DNA from 2 places in the Streptomyces sp. NPDC037242 genome. Region 2 is predicted to be linked to the other one. Evidence: riboswitches for the same ligand, from Rfam matches in the RefSeq annotation. Region 2 holds a riboswitch; the other holds the start of a gene.
The links. Region 2 has a riboswitch for S-adenosylmethionine ahead of ACZ7GJ_RS17795 (aminotransferase class V-fold PLP-dependent enzyme). Riboswitches for the same ligand answer to the same signal wherever they lie in the genome.
Positions count from the first base shown of each region.

Region 1: another riboswitch for S-adenosylmethionine. It lies ahead of thrC (threonine synthase); the one in region 2 lies ahead of ACZ7GJ_RS17795 (aminotransferase class V-fold PLP-dependent enzyme).

Region 1 is NZ_JBVJUY010000004.1:104,758-110,056, reverse strand. It holds gene groL (chaperonin GroEL) at 1-436, opposite strand, end outside; gene ACZ7GJ_RS07325 (cold-shock protein) at 763-969, opposite strand; gene ACZ7GJ_RS07320 (MoaD/ThiS family protein) at 1,379-1,654, opposite strand; gene thrC (threonine synthase) at 1,691-2,965, opposite strand; SAM riboswitch class I at 2,983-3,139, opposite strand; gene ACZ7GJ_RS07310 (glucosyl-3-phosphoglycerate synthase) at 3,326-4,276, shown strand; gene ACZ7GJ_RS07305 (alpha,alpha-trehalose-phosphate synthase (UDP-forming)) at 4,340-5,299, shown strand, end outside.
Region 2 is NZ_JBVJUY010000013.1:123,462-128,760, forward strand. It holds gene qcrB (cytochrome bc1 complex cytochrome b subunit) at 1-1,362, shown strand, start outside; gene trpD (anthranilate phosphoribosyltransferase) at 1,547-2,611, shown strand; SAM riboswitch class IV at 2,691-2,807, shown strand; gene ACZ7GJ_RS17795 (aminotransferase class V-fold PLP-dependent enzyme) at 3,027-4,415, shown strand; gene ACZ7GJ_RS17800 (hypothetical protein) at 4,428-5,018, shown strand; gene ACZ7GJ_RS17805 (Lrp/AsnC family transcriptional regulator) at 5,029-5,299, opposite strand, start outside.

The DNA of each region.
Region 1 (5,299 bases), on a different contig from region 2:
TGGAAGCGATCTGCTCCTTGGTCTCGACATCCTTCGCCTGCTCCAGCAGGGCGCCGGAGACGGCCTCGACGGCCTTCTCGATGCCGCGCTTGAGGGCCATCGGGTTCGCACCGGCGGCCACGTTGCGCAGGCCCTCGCGGACGAGCGCCTGGGCGAGGACGGTGGCGGTGGTCGTACCGTCGCCGGCGACGTCGTCCGTCTTCTTGGCGACTTCCTTGACCAGCTCGGCGCCGATCTTCTCGTACGGGTCCTCGAGCTCGATCTCCTTGGCGATGGAGACACCATCGTTGGTGATCGTGGGGGCGCCCCACTTCTTCTCAAGGACGACGTTGCGACCCTTGGGGCCAAGGGTGACCTTGACGGCGTCGGCGAGCTGGTTCATGCCTCGCTCGAGACCGCGCCGGGCCTCCTCGTCGAACGCAATGATCTTGGCCATCTGAAGTGGTCCTCCCGGACAGCGGTGGATTGCTCCCGGACCGCGCCCGCGCCCGCGACGGACGGCCTGCGTGCCCGGCGGTTCCTTCCCGCCGGACCCTGCGGGCCTCACCGACCCGGTCCTCGTCTTAGTAGCACTCTCACCTGGAGAGTGCTAACGCCAATGATTAGCACTCGACCCCCCCGAGTGCAAGCGGCTTCGTGCAACGCCCGGCCGGGAGGCAGGCGGCGCAAGGGCTGTCCGGGCAGTACACGCGAGGGACCCACACCCCTTGTCCGGGATGTGGGCCCCTCATGTGTACGCGTGGGCGGTCGATCGCGCCTGGGCTAGCCGAGTGCGAGCTTGACCATGTCCGCCTGCGGACCCTTCTGGCCCTGCGAGATCTCGAACTCGACCCGCTGACCCTCTTCAAGGGTGCGGTACCCGTCCATCTGGATGGCGCTGTAGTGGACGAACACATCCGCACCACCGTCGACCGCGATGAAGCCGTAGCCCTTCTCCGCGTTGAACCACTTGACGGTGCCCTGAGCCATGCCTAACTCCCCTATTACTGGCCCTTGCGCAGGACCGCACTTCGCGGTCCCGGGTCAGAACTTGCGCCGGAACGCCTCGACCGGGGCTGAATGTATCCGCACCGCTGCTGTCTGCAACAGGTCAATCCGACGAGAATTCTGGACACGGGGAAAGATTGAAATAGAGTGAAAAGCTGGCATCTTCCCGGGCAACTCGGACCCGGCATAGCCCCGCAAACACCCCATACGGCACTTGCATGTTGACTCAATGTCAACCCTCACGCGACCCGCTCATATGCGGCGGGCAAGAACAGCGGAGGGGACTTCCCCAACCCTACCGCGCCCAACCAAGCAGAATTGCCCCCTCCGCTTATTAGCGGAGGGGGCAATTCTAGGTTTTACGTGTCAGCCGGGTTCCGGCCGACCGGGATCAGCCGCCCGCGACGGCCGGAATGATCGAGATGCCGGCGCCTTCCGGCGTCGCCGTCTGCAGCCCGCCCTCAAAGCGCACGTCGTCGTCGTTGACGTAGACGTTCACGAAGCGGCGCAGCTTGCCCTGGTCGTCCAGGACGCGCGCGGCGATGCCCGGGTGGCTCTTCTCCAGGGACTCGATGACCTCGGCGAGGGTCGCGCCGTCGGCGGGGACCTCGGCCTTGCCGCCGGTGTAGGTGCGCAGGATGGTGGGGATGCGGACGTTGACGCTCATGGCGCTTCTGCCTTTCCGGTGTGCAGGGAGAGAGGATCAGACCAGGCCGGCGGCGCGGAACGCGTCCAGGCTCGGGCGGATGGTGGCGGTCTGGCCGCTGTCCGCGGCCACCGCCTCCAGGGTCTTGAGGCCGTCGCCGGTGTTCAGGACCACGGTGGTGAGCGCCGGGTCGAGCTGCCCGTTCTCGATGAGCTTCTTCGTCACGCCGACGGTCACGCCGCCCGCGGTCTCGGCGAAGATGCCCTCGGTCTGCGCCAGGATCTTGATGGCCTCGACGACCTGCTCGTCGTTGACGTCCTCGACGTAGCCGCCGGTACGGCGGGCGATGTCCAGGACGTACGGGCCGTCCGCCGGGTTGCCGATGGCCAGCGACTTGGCGATGGTGTTCGGCTTCTGCGGGCGGACCACCTCGTGACCGGCCTTGAAGGCGGTGGACACCGGGGAGCAGCCCTCGGCCTGGGCACCGAAGATCTTGTACGGCTTGTCCTCGACCAGGCCGAGCTTGATCAGCTCCTGGAGGCCCTTGTCGATCTTCGTCAGCTGCGAGCCGGACGCGATCGGGATCACGATCTGGTCGGGCAGCTGCCAGCCGAGCTGCTCGCAGATCTCGTACGCCAGGGTCTTGGAGCCCTCGCCGTAGTACGGGCGCAGGTTGACGTTGACGAAGCCCCAGCCCTCGCCCAGCGGGTCACCGATGAGCTCCGAGCAGAAGCGGTTGACGTCGTCGTAGTTGCCCTCGATGCCGACCAGGTCGCCGCCGTACACACCGGCCATGACGACCTTGCCCTGCTCCAGGTCGTGCGGGATGAACACGCACGAGCGGAATCCGGCCCGGGCGGCCGCGGCGCCGACGGCGCCGGCCAGGTTGCCCGTGGAGGAGCAGGACAGGGTGGTGAAGCCGAAGGCGCGGGCGGCCTCGACGGCGATGGCCACGACGCGGTCCTTGAAGGAGTGCGTCGGGTTGCCGGAGTCGTCCTTGACGTAGAGCTTGCCGGTGACGCCGAGCTCCTTGGCCAGGTTGGCCGCGTCCACGAGCTTGGTGAAGCCGGGGTTCAGGCTCGGCTTGGAGGCCACGTCCGCGGGGACGGGCAGCAGCGGCGCGTAGCGCCAGATGTTCTGGGGGCCGGCCTCGATCGCCGCGCGCAGCGCCTCGGGGTCACCGAGGGGGAGGTCGTAGGCGACTTCCAGCGGTCCGAAACACTCGGCGCAGGCGAAGATCGGACCGAGCTCGAAGCGGGTTCCGCACTCGCGGCAGGAAAGGCCGGTGGCAGGTCCGAGATCGACAGAGGTGGCAACAGTCTGTGCAGCCATGATGGCGAGGCCCTTTCTCCTCATCTTCCCCATGGCGCACTTCGCCATGAGACGGAATTGGCACCTTCCCTAGCCGGGGACCTCGCGGGAGTGCGCAAATACGCATCGCGAGAACCGACTGGAGGGTTGCCGGGGCTTCAACGGGCCGTGTCCCTCTGCCCCTCTGGATGAGCGGTATGGCACCGGCACACGCGTTCCATGGCGCGCCGGTGCGTTTGTACGCGGGGACCCCCGGCATGCGGTGGACCTTCGCGTTGTTCAAGACTGTAACCGAAGGTCCGGGCGGTTGAGACAGCCGTCCGAACCGCGAGATGGATCACATTTCGGTCGAAACCACGGATGAACCAAGGAGTGCAGAAGGTGCTGGAAGAGGTGGAGCGCTGGCTGGCAGACCGCTCCTGGTCCGCCGCCGACCGACCGCTCGACCAGCTGCTTTCCGCCAAGCGGGCAGCGGGGACCACGGTCAGCGTGGTGCTGCCCGCGCTCGACGAGGAGGCGACGGTCGGCGACATCGTCGAGGTGATCCGGCGCGATCTGATCGAGGGACTGCCCGTCCCCCTGGTGGACGAGCTCGTCGTGATCGACTCGGGCTCCACCGACCGCACCGCGGAGGTCGCCGCGAAGGCCGGCGCCCGGGTGGTGCACCGCGACGAGATCCTGCCGCGGATCCCGCCCCTGCACGGCAAGGGCGAGGTGCTGTGGCGCTCGCTGCTGGCCACCACCGGCGACATCGTGTGCTTCGTCGACGCCGACCTGCGCGACTTCTCCGCCGCCTTCGTGTCCGGGATCGTGGGGCCGCTGCTGACCGATCCGGACGTGCAGTTCGTCAAGGCGATGTACGACCGCCCGCTCGGCGACGCCCCCGGCCAGGGCGGGCGGGTCACCGAGCTGGTGGCGCGCCCGCTGCTCAACCTGCACTGGCCGAGACTCGCCGGCTTCGTCCAGCCCCTGGGCGGTGAGTACGCCGTACGCCGCTCCCTGCTGGAGCGGCTGCCCTTCCCCGTGGGGTACGGCGTCGAGCTGGGCCTGCTGGTGGACGCGCTGCACACGGTCGGGCTCGACGCGCTGGCCCAGGTGGACGTGGGGGTGCGCCTGCACCGCCACCAGGACGGCCAGGCGCTGGGCCGGATGGCCGCGGCGATCTACCGCACCGCCCAGCTGCGGCTCTCGCGCGGGCACCTCGTACGGCCGGAGCTGACGCAGTTCGAGCGCGGCCCGGACGGCTTCGTCCCGCACACGTACGCGGTGGACACCGAGGAGCGGCCGCCGATGCGCGACATCGAGGAGTACGCGCGCCGTCGTGTGGCGTAACCGGGGAAAGCGCCCGGGAGGAACTGACGTTTGAGCGGGCACGGGCCGGGCTAGGTTCGCCGCATGGCTTCTCAGGTACTCGTCGCCGCCAACCGCGGCCCGCTCTCGTACGCCCTCGCCGCCGACGGCACGCTCAGTGCCCGGCGCGGCGGGGGCGGACTCGTCTCCGGCCTCTCGGCGGCCCTGGCCGAGCAGCCGGAGGCGCTGTGGATCTGCGCCGCGCTGTCGGACGCGGACCGGGAGGCGGTGCGCAGAGGCGTGGCCGAGCCGGGGGTCCGGATGCTGGACGTCGATCCCGCGGTGTACGACGACGCGTACAACGGCATCGCGAACTCGGTGCTGTGGTTCACCCACCACCACCTCTACGACGTCCCGCGCGAGCCGGTCTTCGACGCGGAGTTCCGGCGGCAGTGGGCGTCGTACGTGCAGTACAACCAGGCCTTCGCCGAGGCTCTGGCGCAGGAGGCGGCGCAGGGGGCCTGCGTGCTGGTGCAGGACTACCACCTGGCGCTGGTGCCGGGTGCGCTGCGCGAGCTGCGGCCGGACCTGCGGATCGGGCACTTCACGCACACGCCGTGGGCGTCGCGGGACTTCCTGGGCATGCTCCCGGACGACGTCCGGGAGCAGTTGCTGCGGGGGATGCTCGGTGCGGACCGGCTGGGGTTCCACACCTCGCAGTGGGCGGACAACTTCCTGAGCTGCTGCCCGCCCGGGCAGCGGACGGAGGTGTCCGCGTACCCGCTGGGCGTGGACGCGGACGAGCTGCGGGCGCTGGCGCACCGGCCGGAGGTGGACGACAAGCTGGCCGGGCTGCGGGCGGAGGTCGGGGACGTGAAGACGATCGTGCGGGTGGACCGGACCGAGCTGTCGAAGAACATCCTGCGCGGCCTGCTGGCGTACCGGGAGCTGCTGACGGTCCGCCCCGAGTGGCGCGGGCGGGTGGTGCACCTGGCCTCCGCGTACCCGTCTCGGCAGGACCTGGCGGTGTACCGGGCGTACACGGAGTCGGTCGCGGAGCTGGCC
Region 2 (5,299 bases):
ACGATGTCCGAGGCCTTCGCCTCGACGCTCGACATCAGCTTCGACGTCCGCGGCGGTCTGCTCATCCGGCAGATCCACCACTGGTCGGCGCTGATCTTCGTCGCCGCGATGCTCGTGCACATGATGCGCGTGTTCTTCACGGGTGCGTTCCGCAAGCCGCGCGAGGTCAACTGGATCTTCGGCTTCCTGCTGCTGGTCCTCGGCATGTTCACCGGTTTCACCGGTTACTCCCTGCCGGACGACCTGCTCTCGGGCACCGGTGTCCGCTTCATGGAGGGCGCGGTCCTGTCCGTGCCGGTCGTCGGCACGTACCTGTCGTTCTTCCTCTTCGGCGGCGAGTTCCCGGGCGGCGACTTCGTCGCGCGCTTCTACTCGGTGCACATCCTGCTGCTGCCGGGCATCATGATGGGCCTGATCGTGGCCCACCTGATCCTCGTCGTGTACCACAAGCACACCCAGTACGCGGGTCCCGGCAAGACCGAGAAGAACGTCGTCGGCATGCCGCTGCTGCCGGTCTACATGGCCAAGGCCGGAGGCTTCTTCTTCCTGGTCTTCGGTGTCATCGCGGCCATCTCGGCCATCGCGTCGATCAACCCGATCTGGGCGCTCGGCCCGTACCGCCCGGACCACGTGTCCACCGGTGCGCAGCCCGACTGGTACATGGGCTTCTCCGAGGGCCTCATCCGTGCCATGCCGGGCTGGGAGATCAACCTGTGGGGCCACACCCTCGTCCTGGGTGTGTTCGTCCCGCTGATCATCTTCCCGCTGGTCCTGGTCGCCATCGCGGTCTACCCGTTCATCGAGTCCTGGGTCACCGGGGACAAGCGCGAGCACCACATCCTGGACCGCCCGCGCAACGTCCCGACCCGGACCGGCTTCGGTGTGGCCTGGCTGACGTGGTACGTCGTTCTGCTGATCGCCGGTGGAAACGACATGTTCGCGCAGTACTTCCACATGTCGATCGAATCGATCACCTGGTTCGCCCGGATCGGATTCTTCGTCCTTCCGGTCATCGCGTTCATCGTCACCAAGCGGATCTGCCTCGGCCTCCAGCGCCGGGACCGGGACAAGGTGCTGCACGGTCGCGAGACCGGCATCATCAAGCGCCTGCCGCACGGTGAGTTCGTCGAGATCCACGAGCCGCTCTCGCAGGGCAAGCTGCACACGCTCACCTCGTACGAGCAGTACAAGCCGGTCGAGATCGGCCCGACGGTCGACGAGAACGGTGTCGAGCGCAAGGTGAAGCTCACCGAGAAGCTCCGCGCGAAGCTGAGCAAGGGCTACTTCGGCGAGGACAACCAGATTCCGAAGCCCACGGTGGAGGAGTACAAGGAGATCCAGAGCGGCCACGGCCACCACTGATCCCCGCACGGCTTGACCGCATGAGGGACTGATTTAGGTCAGTCCTGGTGTCGCCACGGCGAGAGCCCCGTCCAATCATTGGACGGGGCTCTTTGCCGTTCACCTGCGCTGGATAGGCTGAGACCCTTCCCTATCGACGCGGGCGGCTAGCACGGGGGCGGCCCACCAGCAGCAGGAGCGGACCATGAACGTTGTGACCCCGGCAGGCGGCGACAGCGTGGCGGCCCGTGGCTGGCCGGGCGTCCTCGACGCCCTGCTGAGCGGCCAGGACCTGCACGCCGACGACACGGCCTGGGCCATGGACCGGATCATGCGCGGGGAGGCCACCGACGCCCAGATCGCCGGCTTCGTGGTCGCGCTGCGGGCCAAGGGCGAGACGGTCGCGGAGATCACCGGCCTGGTGCGCACCATGTACGAACACGCCAACCTGATCCAGGTGCCGGGCCGGACGGTGGACATCGTCGGCACCGGCGGCGACGGGGCCAAGACGGTGAACATCTCCACGATGTCGGCCGTCGTGGTGGCCGGTACTGGTGCCAAGGTGGTCAAGCACGGCAACCGGGCCGCGTCCTCCGCGAGCGGCTCCTCGGACGTCCTGGAGAAGCTCGGGGTGAACCTCGACCTCACCCCGCAGCGGGTGGTGGAGGTCGTGGAGGAGGCCGGGATCACCTTCTGCTTCGCCGTCAAGTTCCACCCGGCGCTGCGCCACGTGGCGGCGGCCCGCAAGGAGCTGGGCATCCGCACCACCTTCAACTTCCTCGGCCCGCTGACCAATCCGGCCCGTGTGCGGGCGCAGGCGACCGGTGTGGCCGACGCCCGGATCGCGCCCATCATGGCGGGCGTGCTGGCCGAACGGGGCTCCTCCGCGCTGGTCTTCCGCGGCGACGACGGCCTGGACGAGCTGACCACGACCGCGACCTCGCGGGTGTGGTGGGTCCGCGACGGCAAGGTCGCGGAGCAGACCTTCGACCCCCGTGACGTGGGCATCTCGCTGGTCGACGTCTCCGCGCTGGAGGGCGGGGACCCCTCGTACAACGCGGACGTCGCCCGCCGACTGCTGGCCGGCGAGACGGGCCCGGTCCGCGACGCCGTGCTGCTGAACTCGGCGGCCGCGCTGGTGGCCCTGGACCCCGGTACGGGCACGCTGGAGGAGGAACTGCGGGCCGGCATGGCCCGGGCGGCCGAGGCCATCGACTCGGGCGCGGCCCAGGCGGCGCTCACCCGATGGGTGCAGGCCAGTAACCGCTGATCATTTTCGGCCAAGATCCCGGTCCGGAATGTGGACCGGGGTCTTGCGCCGGGGGGATCTTGTGGCAGGATGCTCAGCAGGTCACGAGTGACAGCGTTTTGGCCCCGGCTTGCTGTCCGGCAACCCTCCTTCCGTGGCGGGGTGCCCCGGGTGATGACCAGGTCGTAGGCAGCGAGGTCTACGGCAAGCGCGGATCCCTCGACACCAGGGGTCCTGGTCTCTCGAGGAGTTCTTTCCGTGAGCAAGCGAATGCGATAGGGCGACTCCGCCCCCACTTCAACCCTCGGAACAGGGTCACTTTCGTGTACCCCCGTTCGTTTCCGAGGACTTTCCCGTACCCCGGACGGCCGTAGCGCCGTACCCGCGTACGGGCACTTTCGAAGCCATTCAGCCCTGCCTGCCGGGAGATACCGCCATGTCCGCATTCCTGAACGCCGCCACCAGCTCCGTCGTCGCCGCCGAGGCCGACCCCGCCTGCGCGGCGCCGCTGCCGGTCCTCGGCCGTGACGTCACCGTCCCGCTCGTCACCGGCGGCGAGGTCACCTACGCCGCCCTCGACTACGCGGCCAGCGCCCCGGCCCTGCAGCGCGTCTGGGACGACGTCGCCGCGTACGCCCCGTACTACGGCAGCGTGCACCGCGGCGCCGGCTACCTCTCGCAGCTCTCCACCGACCTCTTCGAGCAGAGCCGGGCCACGGTCGCCGGGTTCCTCGACTGCCGGCCCGCCGACCAGGTGGTCTTCACCCGGTCCACCACCGACTCCCTGAACCTCCTCGCCGCCGTGCTCCCGGCCGGCTGCCAGGTCTTCGTCTTCGAGACCGAGCACCACGCCTCGCTGCTGCCCTGGACGAACGCGCAGGTCACCTACCTCAACGCCCCCCGCACCCCGGACGAGGCCGTCGCCACCCTGGAGCGGGCGCTCGCCGACCGAGAGCCCTACGGCCCGGCGCTGGTCTGCGTGACCGGCGCGTCCAACGTCACCGGTGAGCTGTGGCCGGTGAAGGAGCTCGCCGCCGCGGCGCACGCCCACGGCGCGCGCATCGTCCTGGACGCCGCCCAGCTGGCCCCGCACCACCCCGTCTCGGTGCAGGACCTCGACGTGGACTGGGTCGCCTTCTCCGGGCACAAGCTGTACGCCCCCTTCGGCTCGGGCGTGCTGGCCGGCCGTGCGGACTGGCTCCAGCAGGCCGAGCCCTACCTGGCCGGCGGCGGAGCCTCCCGCAAGGTCGCCCGCCGCGAGGACGGCGGGGTGGACGTCGAGTGGCACACCACCGCCGCGCGGCACGAGGCCGGCTCCCCGAACGTCATCGGCGTGTACTCGATCGCCTCCGCGTGCAAGGCGCTCACCGAGGCCGGCTTCGACACCCTGGTCTCCCGCGAGCAGCAGCTCATCGCCAAGGTCCGCGAGGGCCTGGCAGAGGTCCCGGCGGTCCGGATCCTCTCCCTGTTCGGCGACGACGCCCCGCGCGTCGGCGTCATCTCCTTCGTCGTCGACGGCTGGAACAGCTCGCACTTCGCCGCCGCGCTGTCGGCCGAGTACGGGATCGGCGTGCGCGACGGGCTGTTCTGCGCCCACCCGCTGGTCCGCACCCTGCTGGGCAGCGAGCCGCAGGCCCAGGGCGAGTGCGGGGCCCCGGAGGCCGCCCCGGGCGAGCGCTCCCTGAACGCCATCCGCGTCAGCTTCGGCGCGGGCACGCCCGACGAGCACGTCGAGCGCTTCGTCCGCGCCGTGCGCGAGCTCGTCCAGGACGGTGCCAAGTGGCAGTACCGCACCGAAGAGGGCCGCTGCGTCCCGGCCGTGTGACAGGGTCTGGCCATGACGTACTGGGACCCGATACCCACAGCCCGCGCGGCGCGGACCGGACCGCTGCCCACCCCGGACGGCGGTACGTGGCGGCCTGATCCGGCCAACGGCGGGTACTGGAACACCAGGCAGGACCGGTGGGACGGGCGCAACTGGCGCAATGTCCCGGGCCCCTTCTACGGCTCCGGGACCGACAGCTGCTGGATGGGCCGGCTGATCGCGCCCGCCAACGTCCTCTACGACGACGAGTGGGGCGAGGAGTTCGTCTACCGCCAGCCCCGCGACGCGCACGAGACGCTCGCGGTCCTCGGCGCGGCCGCCCAGGACCCGATGGTGGGCTACGCCTGCGACGGTGACGACCACTGGACCCCCGAGCTGGTCCGCGCCTGGTGGCGGGACCGCGGCCGGGTGCGCGAGTGGGCCGTAGCCCTGGACCGTACGTGGTCGGCGTCCGGGGAGGCCCAGGAGCGCGAGGCGGCCGCCGGGGCGCGCGACTACGTCGCCCACATCGACGGCGGCCTCGAAGACCACCTGCGCGGCTACCTGTTCCGGCTGTCCGAAGGCCGTCCGGCGGCCCCCGGCGAGAGTCTGCCGGGCCTGTAGGCCCGGTCCGCTACGCGTCCAGGCCGATGGCGAAGGCCGCTTCCAGGTCGTGCTGGGAGTACGTACGGAACGCCACGTGGGTGTCCGTCACCTCGACGCCCGGGATCTTGCTGATGCGGCCGGGGATGATGTCCGCCAGGGTTTCGTGGCGGGCGACGCGGACGAGCGCGATCAGGTCGTACGTACCGGTGACGGAGTAGACCTCGCTGACGCTGTCCAGCGCGGCGATGGACTCGGCGATCTCAGGAATGCGGTCCACGCTGGTCTTGATGAGCACGATC